Regions from separate parts of the Lachnoclostridium sp. Marseille-P6806 genome, predicted to be linked through region 2. Evidence: riboswitches for the same ligand, from Rfam matches in the RefSeq annotation. Region 2 holds a riboswitch; the other holds the start of a gene.
What was found. Region 2 has a riboswitch for FMN ahead of ACESON_RS10865 (ECF transporter S component). Riboswitches for the same ligand answer to the same signal wherever they lie in the genome.
Positions count from the first base shown of each region.

Region 1: it holds a riboswitch for FMN, as region 2 does, so the genes downstream of both, ribD (bifunctional diaminohydroxyphosphoribosylaminopyrimidine deaminase/5-amino-6-(5-phosphoribosylamino)uracil reductase RibD) here and ACESON_RS10865 (ECF transporter S component) in region 2, are expected to answer to the same signal.

Region 1 is NZ_CAXSLG010000005.1:150,676-158,578, reverse strand. It holds gene ACESON_RS08230 (ATP-binding protein) at 1-704, shown strand, start outside; gene ACESON_RS08225 (transposon-encoded TnpW family protein) at 748-942, shown strand; gene ACESON_RS08220 (hypothetical protein) at 1,020-1,385, shown strand; partial or broken gene ACESON_RS08215 (VirD4-like conjugal transfer protein, CD1115 family) at 1,472-2,296, shown strand; partial or broken gene ACESON_RS08210 (Maff2 family protein) at 2,515-2,643, shown strand; FMN riboswitch at 2,752-2,866, shown strand; gene ribD (bifunctional diaminohydroxyphosphoribosylaminopyrimidine deaminase/5-amino-6-(5-phosphoribosylamino)uracil reductase RibD) at 3,040-4,128, shown strand; gene ribE (riboflavin synthase) at 4,109-4,750, shown strand; gene ACESON_RS08195 (bifunctional 3,4-dihydroxy-2-butanone-4-phosphate synthase/GTP cyclohydrolase II) at 4,762-5,961, shown strand; gene ribE (6,7-dimethyl-8-ribityllumazine synthase) at 5,983-6,450, shown strand; gene ACESON_RS08185 (sigma-70 family RNA polymerase sigma factor) at 6,610-7,071, shown strand; gene ACESON_RS08180 (helix-turn-helix domain-containing protein) at 7,046-7,246, shown strand; gene ACESON_RS08175 (hypothetical protein) at 7,621-7,755, opposite strand; gene mobC (plasmid mobilization relaxosome protein MobC) at 7,829-7,903, shown strand, end outside.
Region 2 is NZ_CAXSLG010000007.1:193,400-201,302, reverse strand. It holds gene ACESON_RS10870 (BCCT family transporter) at 1-987, shown strand, start outside; gene ACESON_RS10865 (ECF transporter S component) at 1,191-1,832, opposite strand; FMN riboswitch at 2,015-2,133, opposite strand; gene nrdI (class Ib ribonucleoside-diphosphate reductase assembly flavoprotein NrdI) at 2,216-2,578, opposite strand; gene ACESON_RS10855 (N-acetylmuramoyl-L-alanine amidase) at 2,670-3,368, opposite strand; gene ACESON_RS10850 (metallophosphoesterase) at 3,431-4,948, opposite strand; gene ACESON_RS10845 (glycosyl hydrolase family 18 protein) at 4,969-6,630, opposite strand; gene ACESON_RS10840 (hypothetical protein) at 6,841-7,155, opposite strand; gene ACESON_RS10835 (hypothetical protein) at 7,272-7,775, opposite strand.

The DNA.
Region 1 (7,903 bases), on a different contig from region 2:
GCTACTTTATGCCGCGCTGCATCTGCCAGTGCCAGCGGGAGGCTGAGGAGCAGCGCAAGGCTGCTGAAGAACGGCAGCGCCGCATGGAGCGTATCAAACGCCGAAAGGCACAGGGTTTGCAAGACCGTTATCTGTACGACTACACATTTTCCAATGACAACGGCCAAAATCCCCTGATGGACAAGGCCCGCGCCTATGTGGAGAACTGGAAGGAGGCATACAGGAACAACACCGGCCTGCTGTTGTTTGGGGATGTGGGAACCGGCAAGTCCTTTTTCGCCGGTTGTATCGCCAACGCCCTGCTTGACCGGGATGTGCCGGTGCTGATGACGAACTTTCCTACCATCCTGAACCGCCTGACCGGGATGTTCTCTGAGGACAGGTCGGAGTTTATTGCCAGCTTTGATGAGTATGACTTGCTTATCATTGATGATCTGGGTGTAGAGCGCAGTACCGAATATGCTATGGAGCAGATGTTTTTTGTCATCGACAGCCGCTATCGCAGCCGCAGACCCATGATTATCACAACAAACTTGAAACTGTCCGAGTTGAAAAACCCGCCTGATCTGGCTCACGCCCGTATCTATGACCGTATTCTGGAACGGTGTGCGCCGATTCTCTTTGACGGGAAGAATTTCCGGGAAGAAAATGCCGGTGCTACCCGACAGGCAGCAAAAGACATTGTAAACAGTAAGCACGATTGATTTTTTACCGGGCGGCACAGACCCGTTCGGAGAAAGGAGCGCCATGAACAAAGAACCCCGTACTATGCAGGTGGCAGACGCCGCTACTGCGTCCAGAGCGCCGGAAAACACGCCAGCGATGGTAAAGAAAATCGGCAAGACGACCTACAAGGTTCATGTCCATTTCAGCAATACCAGCACAGAAACCATGAGCGATAAAATCAAGCGTATGCTCAAAAATGAAATTCAGCAGATGTGACAGACTGATAAACGAAGCCGCCTTGTGCTAAACTGATGATGGTACACACCAAAATTTTTGTCAAGGAGGACACGAAAATGCTTTACACAGAAAAAGAGAAACATGAAATTGAGCGAGTAAAGGAGGCCTTTGCGGAACATCTGCGGCAAAGCCCTGATTTTGAACTGCTCTGGTCGGATAAGGTGGGCTATGTCTGGCTGACGATTGGCGTAAATCCGCTTTATGTGGATACCGGTATCAGGATAGAATCAGCCGCCGATCTCTGCGGCAGGTGTTTGGACGATGTTGCTACGGATGTTTTGTATATGACGGGCAACGATCATGCACTGGAAGCAGCCGACCCGCTGGAATTGGCCGAAATCAAGCGGCGTTGGGAGCCATATATCAACCAGCTGCCAGACTACGCGTATCTCTGCAAAGACCTGCTGAACGGAAAAATGTAATCTGTCAAACGAGGTGTCAGGAGCCATACAGTGCTTCTGGCACCTTTTTTGTAGATTTTTTGTGAATTTGATGAAAAAGTCCTTGACAATTTGTCTCTGGAAAAACAGCCAAGTCGATCCTGATTTCCTGTGGTGCGCGCCTTGCGGTATTCGACATTGCAGAGCTGCGTGAGGTCACGGCCTATGATGAGCTGGAGCTGGACACTCTGGGAGACCGGAAAACTGCCCTGTTCCTCATCATGAGTGATACTGACGATAGCTTCAACTTCCTTATTTCCATGTGTTATACCCAACTTTTCAACCTGCTCTGCGAAAAAGCCGACGATGTGTATGGCGGCAGGCTCCCGGTCCATGTGCGCTGTCTCATTGATGAAGCCGCCAATATCGGGCAGATTCCTCGTCTGGAAAAGCTGGTCGCCACCATCCGAAGCCGTGAGATCTCCGCCTGTCTGGTGTTGCAGGCGCAGAGTCAGCTCAAGGCGATCTATAAGGACAATGCAGATACCATCATCGGCAACATGGATACTTCCATTTTCCTGGGCGGTAAGGAGCCAACCACCCTCAAGGAGCTGACTGCCGTGCTGGGCAAGGAAACCATTGACACCTACAACACCGGAGAGAGCCGTGGACGGGAAACTTCCCACTCGCTCAACTATCAAAAATTGGGGAAAGAGCTGATGAGCCAGGATGAGCTTGCGACGATGGATGGAAACAAGTGCATCCTCCAGCTGCGTGGCGTGCGTCCTTTCCTTTCGGATAAGTACGACATTACCAAGCACCCCAATTTCAAGTACACTGCCGACGCGGATGACAAGAACGCTTTTGACATTGAAGCATTCCTGTCCGCAAGGCTGAAACTCAAGCCCAATGAGGTCTGCGATGTATATGAAGTAGACACAAAGGGCGCTTAACTTCGTTCCGCTTTTGAAAGGAGTGATCTTATCTATTCGCCGCACCTGCCCTCTACGGGCCATTGGCGTACAAAGCGGACAATCGCAAGAAAAATAATGAAAAAGGAGGACAGCCGGAATCATGCCCCCGGAAACCGGGCGGCAGATTGTTCCGGCTTTTGTATGCCTATGAAACATGACAAACCTATTTTTTAATCAGATTCCGGCTAACAAACTATATGGCATTTTTTGAACAGGCAATCACCGTTCTTCAGACCCTCGTTATCGCGCTCGGTGCCGGTCTCGGTATCTGGGGCGTTATCAACCTGCTGGAAGGTTACGGCAACGACAACCCTGGTGCAAATGCTCATGTGCGGTAAAGTAACACACAAGAATTTGAACAGGCAGCAGCCCATTATTCCTAAAAAATCTTGACAACTATTGAACAGATGATTATACTTATCCTGTAAATTGAATAAAATCTTCAGGGCAGGGTGCAATTCCCTACCGGTGGTATAGCCCACGAGCCGCAAGGCATGATTCGGTGAAACTCCGAAGCCGACAGTATAGTCTGGATGAAAGAAGATTAAGAAGCGCAGGAAAGTTTTCTTTTCTGCGTGTAAAGCGATTGCTCTGGGATATTTTATATTCCAGAGCTTTATATTTGCACAGGTATTCCCTGCGCTCTTTTGCTTTTGCCTTGAACGATTTTGTTCAAGGCATTTTCTATTTGTGGAGGTGATACTGTGAATGACAGTGATTATATGAAAATCGCATTACAGCTTGCAAAAAAAGGATGCGGTTTTACTTCTCCTAACCCTATGGTAGGAGCTGTCATTGTAAAGGAAGGACGGATAATCGGGCAGGGTTGGCACGAAAAATATGGCGAAGCTCATGCAGAACGTAATGCGTTAGCGGCATGTACAGAAAATCCAAAAGGTGCGACCATGTATGTGACTTTAGAACCTTGCTGCCATTATGGAAAGCAGCCGCCCTGCATCAATGCAATCATGGAAGCAGGCATTGAACGGGTAGTAATCGGTTCTGGTGACCCCAATCCCCTTGTCAGCGGAAAAGGAATACAAATTCTAAAAAAACAAGGGATTTTGGTGACAGAACATATTTTACAGGAGGACTGCGAGAGGCTCAATGAAGTGTTTTTCCATTACATTCAAACCAAGCGTCCTTTTGTAGTGATGAAGTATGCCATGACAATGGACGGAAAAATTTCAACTAAAACAGGAGCGTCAAAATGGGTCACGGGCGAAACGGCACGACGCCATGTCGCACAGCAGCGTCACCGATATGCTGCAATTATGGCAGGAATCGGAACAATATTGACAGACGACCCACAGCTTACCTGCCGGATAGAGGGTGGAAAAAATCCGATTCGCATTATTTGTGACACCACGCTTCGCATACCTCTAAGTGCGAACGTTGTTTCCACAGCAAAGCAGATTCCTACAATAATTGCAACCTGTTGCAGGGACGCAGAAAGATGTGCCTTGTATGAGAAAAAAGGCTGCCATGTCCTGCTTGTCGAGGAAAGAAACGGTCATGTGGATTTAGAACAGCTTATGTATTTATTAGGGGAAAAACAGATTGACAGCATTTTGCTGGAGGGTGGAGGGACGTTAAATTGGGCAGCTCTTTCCAGCGGTATTGTACAGAAAGTGCAGGCTTATATCGCACCTAAATTATTTGGTGGACAGGCTGCAAAAACTCCGATAGAGGGAGAGGGCATTTGCTATCCTACTGCGGCTTTCCGATTAAAGAATAGCTGTGTTCTTCCGCTGGGTGAAGATTTTCTGATTGAAAGTGAGGTAGAGCAAAGTGTTTACGGGAATCATTGAGGAAATCGGAACGGTTCATAAAATCAAAAAAGGACAGCTTTCCGTCGTCCTTGAAGTTTGTGCGAAAACAGTGCTGGAGGATATGAAAATAGGGGATAGTATTGCAGTAAATGGAGTTTGTCTAACTGTTACAGCCCTGTACTCAGGCTCATTTGTTGCGGACGTTATGCACGAAACCTTAAACCGTTCTGCACTGGCAGCCCTTATCCCTGGTGGTCATGTGAATCTGGAACGAGCAATGTCGGCAAGCGGAAGATTTGGAGGACACATTGTCTCCGGACATATAGATGGCACAGGCAAAATCGTGTACATACAAAAAGATGATAATGCGGTCTGGTTTACCATACATACAAACCCGGAAATCATGAGGTATGTTGTAGAAAAAGGTTCTGTTGCAATCGACGGTATCAGTTTGACAATTGCCAAAGCCGACAGAGATAGATTTTCTATTTCAGCGATTCCCCATACCGTCAGACAAACAGTATTGAATGAGCGAAAAGAGGGTGATTCTGTCAATCTGGAAGCAGATATAGTTGGAAAATATGTTGGAAAATTCTTGTCTTTCAAACAGAACACGGACAGTCATATCACAAAGGAATTTTTAGAGAAATATGGTTATTAGGAGGATGTCGCATGGCAGCGTTTCATAAAATCGAAGAGGCACTTGAAGATTTGAAAAAAGGAAAAATAATTTTAGTAACAGATGATGCGGAACGGGAAAATGAAGGGGATTTTATCTGCGCAGCACAATTCGCAACAACGGAAAATATTAACTTTATGGCGACCTACGGAAAAGGGCTGATTTGTATGCCTATGTCAGAGGACTATGTAAGCAAGCTCAAAATTCCGCAAATGGTAGAAAGAAATACCGATAACCATGAAACGGCTTTTACTGTTTCTATTGACCATGTAACAACTTCTACCGGAATTTCTGCTGCTGAACGCTCAATCACCGCCCTTGCATGTGTGGAGGAAAATGTAAAGCCAGAGGATTTCCGTAGACCTGGACATATGTTTCCACTGCTTGCAAAGAAAAATGGTGTGTTAGAGAGAAACGGGCACACGGAAGCAACTGTAGATTTATGCCGGTTGGCTGGATTAAAAGAATGTGGATTATGCTGTGAAATCATGCGTGAAGATGGAACGATGATGAGAACAACAGAGCTTTTTGAACTGGCAGAGCGTTTTGGAATAAAATTTATTACCATACAAGATTTGCAAAATTACCGTAAGTGCCATGACCATTTGGTCGAGCGGGTAACAACTGTAAAAATGCCGACCAAATATGGGGATTTTATCGCATATGGTTTTGTAAATAAGCTAAATGGAGAACATCATATTGCTCTTGTAAAAGGGGAAATCGGAGATGGGAAACATATTCTATGCCGTGTTCATTCGGAATGTTTGACCGGTGATACCTTTGGCTCCCTACGCTGTGATTGCGGACAGCAATTTGCTTCAGCCATGACGCAGATTGAAAAAGAGGGACGGGGTATCTTGCTCTATATGCGGCAGGAAGGACGGGGTATCGGGCTTATCAATAAGCTGCGTGCCTATGAGCTGCAAGAGCAGGGAATGGACACGTTAGAAGCAAACCTTGCATTAGGCTTTTCAGGCGATGAACGGGAATATTATATCGGCGCACAGATTTTACGGGATTTGGGCGTATCAAGTATGCGGCTTTTAACGAATAATCCAGATAAAGTTTATCAGCTTGCGGAATTTGGGCTTGAAATCACGGAACGTATTCCGCTCCAAATGGACGCTACGGCGCACGATTTGTTATACCTCAAAACCAAGCAGAAACGTATGGGACATATTCTAAAATACTAAATCGCAGGAGGAAAATACGATATGAAAACATTTGAAGGAAAACTTGTGTCAAAAGGAATCAAAGTTGGGATTGTAGCGGCAAGGTTTAACGAATTTATCACTGCTAAGTTGTTGGGAGGGGCTATGGACGCTTTGCTCCGTCATGACGTAGAAGAAAAAAATATTCATGTGGCGTGGGTTCCCGGAGCATTTGAAATCCCTCTAATTGCGTCCAGAATGGCAAAAAGCGGAAAGTATGACGTAATAATTTGTTTGGGGGCGGTTATTCGCGGCTCAACCAGTCATTATGACTATGTATGCAGTGAGGTGGCGAAAGGGATTGCTACTGTTTCTCTGGAAAGCGGTATACCCGTACTGTTTGGTGTACTTACTACTGACAGTATTGAACAGGCGATTGAGAGGGCAGGAACAAAGGTGGGAAATAAGGGATATGATTGTGCTGTCAGTGCAATCGAAATGGTAAATCTTATTGAGGAAATTGAAAAATAAATATTTTTCCATAGCAGAATCAGCCGAGCCAGTCAACGGCAAGTGAATGGGCTGCGCCCACCGTTGACAGCCCCGTCTGTCCTTGCTGGTGGGTAATCAAGGGGCGACAGTAAAAAGTGCTACCGCCCTTTCCCATAATCGAAGAAAGGGGGATTTTCCATGACTGAACAGGAATCCTATCAAGAACATATCCGCTATACCCATGATACCTATTGCCGGATTGTTATTCGCCATGCGTCCTTTGACGCTGCCCGTATGCTGGCGGCGAGGTGGAAACGGGAAATCTCCCTTGAATATCTGACCGAAGAAAAGTTTGTCCAACTAAGCACCACAGACGAGTATTTTCAAGTGCCGGACTATGGCGAAACTTATCCGTTCTCTGTCCGGGGGAAGACGATATTTTTAGATAGCTATTCCCTTGCGGCGGCTCTTGTCGAACTGCCGGAACAGACGCAGGAGGAAATCTTTTTGTATTACTTCCAGCACTTGACACAGAAAGAAATCGGAGAACAAAGCGGCTGGACACGCAGCACAATCGGGCGGCATATCCAGCTTGCCTTAAAGCGGCTGAAAGAAGAAATGGAGGTGTTGTTCCATGAGCAACCGACTTCTCCCCTATGACACGATAATAAAAGCACATGAAGGCGACCCCATAGCGATACAAACTGTCCTTGACCGATATGCCGGATATATCCGCTATTTCTCCAAAATGAACGGCTATTATAATTCTGATATGGAGGACTACATTAGAACAAAGCTGATTGAAAGCCTGTTCAAGTTCCGGCTGGACCGATAACATAAAAACTGAATATCCCGCCGCCCCGCAGCGGCACACGAAGCAGTAAATCCGAAAAAGATTTGCTGCTTTTTTTGCGCCCATTTTTGGCAAATTTCCAAAAGTTCCGTATTAGATAGTGAAACCAAAAAAGGCTGCCGTTTTTTCAGACAGCGGGCAAAACGCAGCTTCCGAAACGCCTTATTGTCGGGAAAGACCGAGCCGCTGGAAAAGTTCTTGCCGGAAAGTCCGTCCATTCTGCTCTTTTGTGGTTTGTAGGGAGTAAGGGGAAGAACGCCAGCCCGCAGCCTTTTATAAAAAAGCTGGTTATAGATTTCCCGAAAAAGTGGCAGTAGGAAGTGAACGGCAGTCCGGCAGTTTCTTAGAGCAAGATTCTACCGCAGTACCAAAATTCGCTTATCGCTCATTTTGCCCCTGCGGGAATCTTGTTGGGGAGTGCCTTCCCCAAACCCTGCCATGCGGCTTACGCCGCTTAAAAATCCCTCAAAATATTTTTTCGGATTTTTCAAAAACAGTTCCGCTTTACACCCTGTTTTTCTCCTATTAGTGAGAGAACACCACGCACAGAAAGGAGGTTTTACCATGCGAAAACGATACAACACGCCCCACCGCAGCCGGGTAGTCAAAACACGCATGACCGAGGAAGAATACGCCGAG
Region 2 (7,903 bases):
GGGTGGAGTGGTAAAATCATCGATTTCATTGCTGTGATTGCTCTCCTTGCAGGTACTGCCACTACTTTTTCCCTGGCAACACCTCTGCTTTCCATGGCAATCAGCCGCGTTACCGGAATTCCTCAGAGCGTCGCTCTTACCATCTTTATTTTAATCAGTATCTGCTGTATTTACACCTTCTGTGTCTATCTTGGAATGAAAGGTGTACAGCTAGCTGCCTCCTGCTGCGTTTATCTGTTTTTTATGCTCCTTGCCTATGTATTTTTCCTGGGAGGAGAAAGCCGATACATTATTGAAACTGGTCTAAGCTCCATTGGTAATCTGGTTCAGAACTTTATCGGACTGTCCACCTGGACAGATGCCCTGCGCACCAGCTCCTTCCCTCAGAACTGGACCATCTTTTACTGGTCCTACTGGATTGTATGGTGTGTAGCAACTCCTTTTTTCATTGGCTCTATCAGCCGAGGGAGAACTGTTCGCCAGGTTGTACTGGGAGGATATTCCTTTGGTCTGGCTGGAACCTTTACCTCCTTCATCATTCTCGGCAATTATGGAATGGGGCTGCAGATGCATGGACGGTTGGATCTGCTTTCTGTATATACAAAAACCGGAGATTTATATGCTGCCATTGTTTCCGTTCTGGAACAGCTTCCGCTTCCCGGACTGGTGCTGATTCTTCTGGTCCTTTGTATGGTAACCTTTTACTCTACATCCTTTGATTCCATTACTCTGGTGGCTGCCGCTTATTCCTACAAGGAGTTGAAGCCGAACGAGGAACCAAACCGGAACATTAAACTGTTCTGGTCTATTATGCTGATTCTGCTTCCCATTGCCCTGATTTTTTCCGAAAATTCCATGGCAAACCTGCAGACAGTATCCATCATTGCCGCCTTCCCTCTGGGAATCATTATCATCCTGATCCTGGGAAGCTTTTTTAAAGATGCCGATGCTTATCTAAAAGAAAAGCAGAATGAAAAGACTTTATAAGCACTAAAAAGAAAGCACTTTGACACACAGCCGAACCGAAACAAAGTCGCGTCACCATCCCTTTTCCTCTAACGAGCAGTGTGCATACTCGCGGAACATTTTTGTATCTTTCGATCAAATTTTCTATAATACAAAAGAGAATCGCCAAAGCCGGTATCTATTCCGCTATTCTGGCGATTCTCTTTTATATTATTTTTTTAATTCTAAGCACGCAGTTTTCTGCTCTGGCCATTTCGCTTCTCTGTTCCAATACTGTGAATCATAGCGCTGATATGCTTATAAACCAGCACCGTAATCATGGAAACCACAATTCCCTTAATCACATTAAACGGCCCTACACAGATAACAGCAAAAGTCCACACATTGCTGACTGCCGGGTTAATAGCCGCCCCGGCCGCAATGATATTTTCCAATGGCATAAAATTGGAATAAAAAGGCAGCATAACCAACGCATTTCCCACGATTGCTGCAGCTGACATGAGAAGGGTTCCTGCTGTCAGAGCTGCCATAGCGCCTTTTCGGGTTTTCTTAAACTGATAAATCAGACCTGCCGGAATAACCATTGCACAGCCAAAGGTCAGATTGGCCAGTTCTCCCACAAAGCCTGTGCTAGTTGGCTTCAATACCAGCTTAACCAAGATTTTCACAACTTCAATAACAGCCCCGGCCACTGGTCCTAAAGCAAAGGTTCCTACCAGAACCGGAACTTCACTGATATCAAGACCATAAAAGCTGGGAGCAAGGAAAGGCAGCGGTATCTCAAATACCATCAGCACCCCTGCCAGAGCTCCGAACATCCCCATCAGAACAACATTTTTTGTTGTCATTAATTTGTTTTCCTTCATGATAACTTCCTCCTGAAAATTATAATATAAGCTCATTCTCCAGAGGAATCATGTGTCTGCCCCTTCGCCGTACCGCCGTTTTTTTGCTTTTCAGGAAAGAGACTTCCCATAAAACAAAAACCCCGGATCCTAAGATCCGGGGCAATATTTTGATCGACAATCACAGCAGCTTTGCTGCCACACAATCTCTTCTCTCATCCAGACTATACTGTCGGTTCCGGAATCACACCGGATCAGCCGCCATAAGCGGTTCGCGGACTATACCGCCGGTGGGGAATTGCGCCCCGCCCCGAAGAACTTATTTATAACTGAATCATAACATAGAAATCCCCAGTTTTCAAGTTCTTTCCGGTATCTGTCCATTTTTAATATAACAACTCTTCCTATTCCGCACACTCCTGCAGACGGGAACGAATCTGGCGATAATCCCATTCATTTCCGGCACCATCAACCTGGGCAATCACAGGAACCTGATACTCTTTTGCAATAATCTCTCCGGCTGCACAGAACGTATCTCCATGACGCTGCATATTACCAGAAACTACAACACCCTTTAGCAGGCTGTGATTTTCTTTCAGAAACTGCTCCACTACCGGAGGTACAATACCTCTTCCGTCCGTATAGGTAAAAAGAATAAAATCACCCTCGGCCTTCTCTGTACCGTCTGCCAGTTTTTTTGCTTCCAGTCCCAGAGACTGAATCAGTTTTTCTACATTTCCTGTTCTTGATGCATATATATATTTCATAAGAATTCTTCCTTTCGTAATCTGTTCAAATGTCTGTTTGGATATTAGTATTATCTAACCGCCTATAGTCTACCATTTTACTATGATTTTGTCAACCGGAAGTATTGATATATTCCATAATTCCCATATAGATAGTCCAGGCCAGCCGCTGCTGATACTCTTCTGAATTCAGTCGTGCTGCTTCTTCCCAGTTTGAAAGAAATCCGCACTCTACAATCACAACAGGTACTTTCACATGAAGCAGAAGATAATAATTGCCATTTGGTTTTGCCAGCCTTCTGTTTTTCTCTCCTAATACAAAATCAAAACGCTTCTGCAGGATTTCTGCCAGGCGCTTTCCTTCTGCAGAATCCTTATAATAAAATACCTGGCCTCCAAATATGGCTTCTTCATGATAACTGTTCTGATGAATGCTGACTGCCAGGATCGGTGCCGCCTCGTTGATTTTATCGCACCGGTTTTTCATATCTGCTCTTTTTTTATTGGCATCATCTTCCTGGTAAAGCCCGCAATCATCCTCTCTTGTCATAATAACCGTCACATCCGATGCTTCCAGGAAGCCTTTTACCTTTTCTGCAATCTGAAGATTAATATCCTTCTCCAGGCTTCCGTCAACTCCGATTTTTCCAGGATCCGTGCCGCCATGTCCACTGTCAAGAACTACCACTGGTTGTTTTTTTCCCGCTGTCACATTCTGACCGGATACCATAAGCCCTGCATGCCTGGATATCAGAAACACAAAAGTCAGCAGCATAGCCGCCATCAGTATTTCCGCTTTCCGATTCTCCACAAAAATCCCTCTCATCCCTTCAGACTATATTCTAATATATCCTGAAGAAACGGAAAAAAGAATCAGTCCACAATCAGACGATTATAATCATGAACCGCATCCGACACAATATATTCCACATATTCTCCCAACACCGTCAGAGTTCCCTCATTCAGCCACATAAGGTAAGCTGGATCCGAAAGCACTTCATTTTTAATCTGATACGCTGTTCCCTGATAATAATAATAATTAAGCCTTGCATACAGATCCGACATCTGTTTTTTCCTGTCCTCCGGAATATCAGGAACTGCGTTTAATGCCGTCATTGACTGATTATAAAACACCCTTCTAAGGAATGGTTCCTGGAACTTCCGAAACTCCAGCAGATCCCGTTCCTTTCTTCCATGCTCTCTGGCCCAGGACTCCACATCCACAGACCAGGTTCCATACTGATAAGAACCATCATCCCGGCAGGTTAAAACTCCATATTGACAGGCTGGCGTTGCCAAAGAGGAAGTCACAGCCTCCCACACTCCTCTGTTATCCTCAGAGCGCATTGTATGCTGAACATGAAGGTGGCCGCTTAAAAACAGCTTCACATCCCATTCATCCAGAATATTCACCAGCTGTTCTCCATGCTCAATCGTACAGTCATCCACATAGATTTTGCTCTCCTCCAGCAGATTGTGATGTGCAACAGGAATCACGTCCATTGCCTCCTCCCATGCCTCCTCCAGCTGTTCCTCAATCCAATAATAGGTCTCGCTTAAAATCGCACCTCCCACCTTGGCAACCGGACGATACTGACAGGTATCCAGCATCATAATCCTATGTTCCTCATCCAGCTGATACACATAGCTGAGACTTCTCACATCCTCGCTGATGGCTTCATCGTATCCAAAATCCCGATAAATTCTGCGAAACTCTTCCGGTGTGGTATATTCTGCCGGAAGTCTCTGTTCTCCCTCATACCGCGCCGCCCGTTTATTATTGATATCGTGATTGCCAGGAATCACCAGAACCGGAATCCCGGCCTCTTCTACGCGATAAAGCTTTTCAGCCAGACTTTCATGACTTTTCTTCTCTCCCTCCAGTGTCAAATCTCCGCTGAGAATCAAAGCATTGGGACGCAGCTGAATTACTTCTTCTAAAAAAGCATCCGTAATTTCATCGATATAGGTAACTACTTTTCCGTCACCATACTCCACCATTTCCTGGAATCTGGGGCCATAATCTGTAAGCGATGGATCAAAATAATGGATATCCGTAGCCAGAATAATATTTTCAATAATCTGATAGGAAACCTCCTCTTCCTGCCCTCCATCGTCAGATTCTCCATTCGGTTTTTCCAAAATCTGCTCACCAGAACTGCTTTCTGGAACTGTCGGACTGAAAACAGTCTCTCCGACTGTTTCTCCTGCACTTTCATCAATGTTTGTCCCTGTTTCCGCTTCCGTTCCTGATACAGAGGCTTCCGTCTGAGACTCCTCGGGCTTTGTATCGGAGGGACTGATCCCGGCAGTCCTGCTGCAGCCGCCGCAGGTCAGAAGTGCTGCCGCTCCGGCACAGGTCAAAAATCTCTTCCACTGTTTCCTTTTCATAAAACCGCCCCCTTTATGCCTCACGGCAGTTTGATCACATCCCAGATTTCCTCTGGTTCAAATCCCAGCTTCCAACAGGCAACCCCTGCCAGATTGTACTTCCGGATCAGCTCCATCTTCAGCCCAAGAGAACGTGCCTCTTCCATCCACAGTGTATACTTGATTCCATCCCGTACCGTTTCTCCATAATACTGCCCCAGATCCTCCTGCCAGTAAAGCTCCACATTATTATCTGCAATCCACTGCTGAGCTCTGGCAATTCCCATAGCATCGGAAGTAACCTTTCCACCTTCCTCCTTCCAGATTCTGGTGTAAAATGGAACTGCGCTGATAATTTTTTCTCTTGGTACCTCCTTCAGCGTATCCTCAATTCCCTTTTTCTCATACCCCAAAGATGCTACAGAACCCGGATCTCCTCCGGCATAATGCTCATCATATCCCATCATCACTACATAATCAGCCACCTGTCCCTGCTCTGCTCTGTTATAAAAAGAAGTATAGGCAGAAGGCACATAAGAATCCACAGACAAAATAATTCCCTTGTTTCGGCATTCTACAGACAGCTCCCTGATAAACTGGACATAATGCGGTCCTGCCTCCGGCTTAATTCCCTCGATATCCAGATTGATTCCATCAATACCGTATTTTTCTACATCTGCAATCAGGCTGGTAATCAGCTTCTTCCTGGCTGCTGTGCTGGCAAACAGAATCTCTGACTGCACATTGGTTCCTCTGTTAAAATTATCCAGAACTGCCCACACCTGAAGTCCCAGGCTGTGCGCTTTATTTACATAATCCTGATTCGCAAGAGATTCGTATGTCCCGTCATTTTCCGTCAGCATAAACCAGGTAGGCGCGATAACATTGACTCCCCTGGTATTGGAAATCAGTGTTTCCATTGTCTTATTGGCTGCTGCCTGAGTCACCTGATGCCACACCATAACTACCGGCTCCTCCATGGAAATCGATGTATACTCCGGAGCCTGAAAGGTACTGATCAGAGTCCGGACTTCCGGCTCCTTTAGACAGCGATTCTGAATGTATCCCACCTGACCGTCCTCGGTCCGCACTCTGCTCCACTTTTCCAGCGTTTCCAGCACTACAACTGTACTGTCCTTTTCCACTGCCGTAAGAATATCACTTTTCACTCCTCCGCGTACACGGACACTTCCATCTTTTTTTACTGCAGCAACCTGCTCCGGTTCCCAGCTGGTATCCACAAACACCCTTTTTGCATCTCCGTCTTTAAAGAAAGAAGTTCTGATATCTGTATAAGCTGATACCAAGCCGGCAGTCAGCCATACCTCATCCTCCTGTTCCACAAGCAGCGGCTTTCCGCTGCTTCCCATAGTTGACGCATCTGCATAAACAATAGAATCCGGCAGGGCATAAATCAGCTGATGATTTTCCTGATCCCAGTAAAACCGCTCATTCAAAGTATCATTCACCCAGGTCAGAGGAAAATATGCCTGACCATTGATATCACGTCCTGTAACCCCCTCCGCCTGCTCATTATTCAAAATCACCGCAATCTCATCGCCGCTGACCCCATACCACAGGCTCTGATCCGCCATATCCTTAGAGGGAGACAATTTCTGATACAGAAAAACACCCGCTGCCGCCGCTCCGATAAGAAAAACCGTCGCCAGCACTGTCAAACTTGTGACCATAAATTTTTTCATCTGTGGTACTTCCTCCTGTCTGTATTCCAGAGAATAAAATTCCCTTTCCTGTCATATTTCCTATGGAAAAAGTATACCACAAAACCCTGATGTCTTCTCTTAAATTTTTCTGATATTTTCCCGCCCCGACTTCAGTTTCCAGGCTGAATTGGAATTCTCTCCTGAAGCCCCGCCCCGTATCTGTGCACAAAGCACTGCTGTTTTATCTGCTTAACGATAATAAACCAGATCAAATCGAATTTCCTTCAAGCGCTTTCTTTTTCCATAACCAGCAGAAGGCTCCCCTATAAACTCCTGATCCGCCCTATTTACTGCTTTCTGCTCCTGACAGTCCATCACCTCCTCCAGAACATAATCTCCCATATAAAAGCTTCCATCCTCGCGGATTTCAAAAATTTTATCCCACTGACTTTCATCTGCCTCTTTTCCATCTATCAGTATCGGCACTCCTTTTTCCCGGTACTTTCTTAAGCCCTCCAGATAAGCCCTGCGGCTTTCCGGATTCAGCCTTTTTTTCCTATCCACTCTTTTCCTCCACTAATGCCGGAGAGGCAGCACTGTTTTGGAAGGTATAAGCCGTGACACAAATCCCCTTCGCCGCCTCTGCCGGCTATTTTCTATGTATTTTATTTCAGCGGCCATTAAAACAGCAGCTGTTTAAAAAACCTCATGTCTGAAGCTGTCACTGCAAAGGCATCTGCTGAAACCGGAATGCGAATACAGGATATCCGAAGCTGTCTTTCCCATTCTTTTCTGGTCTCTTCGCTGCCAAAAACGGCCGCACACTGCCAGCTCTCATCATGCTCCGGTATCATCCTGACCGCTTCCAGAAACGCCTCCATCTGCCACTCACTAAATGCGCCCACCAGCACTTTTTTATCACAACGGGTACATTCACAGAAGCTTTCCCCTGTCAGTTCCCCATAATCAGCGATAATCCTTCGGTATTTTCCATTGAGACAGGCCGCCATGGTTTCCGCTCCTGCCCGCTTATAATAATCTGCATCCAAAATTCGACAGAAAGACAATTTTCCTCTGTTTCCAGCCTTTTTTCCACTTCCGGCATTCTTTTTTCCGCCCCACAGACGGATTTCGCAAAAATTATTCTTTCTGTCTGTAAATTCTCCTTCGCAGAATCCCTCCATAGATTCAAAATCGCCATGACTGTTCCATTCCAGAACTGCAGTTTTTTCTCCTCGAACTCCGGTCAGATAATTGGCAGTCCATACTGCCAGATGGGTTGCCCCGGTTCTTCCTCCGGCGCTGATAATCC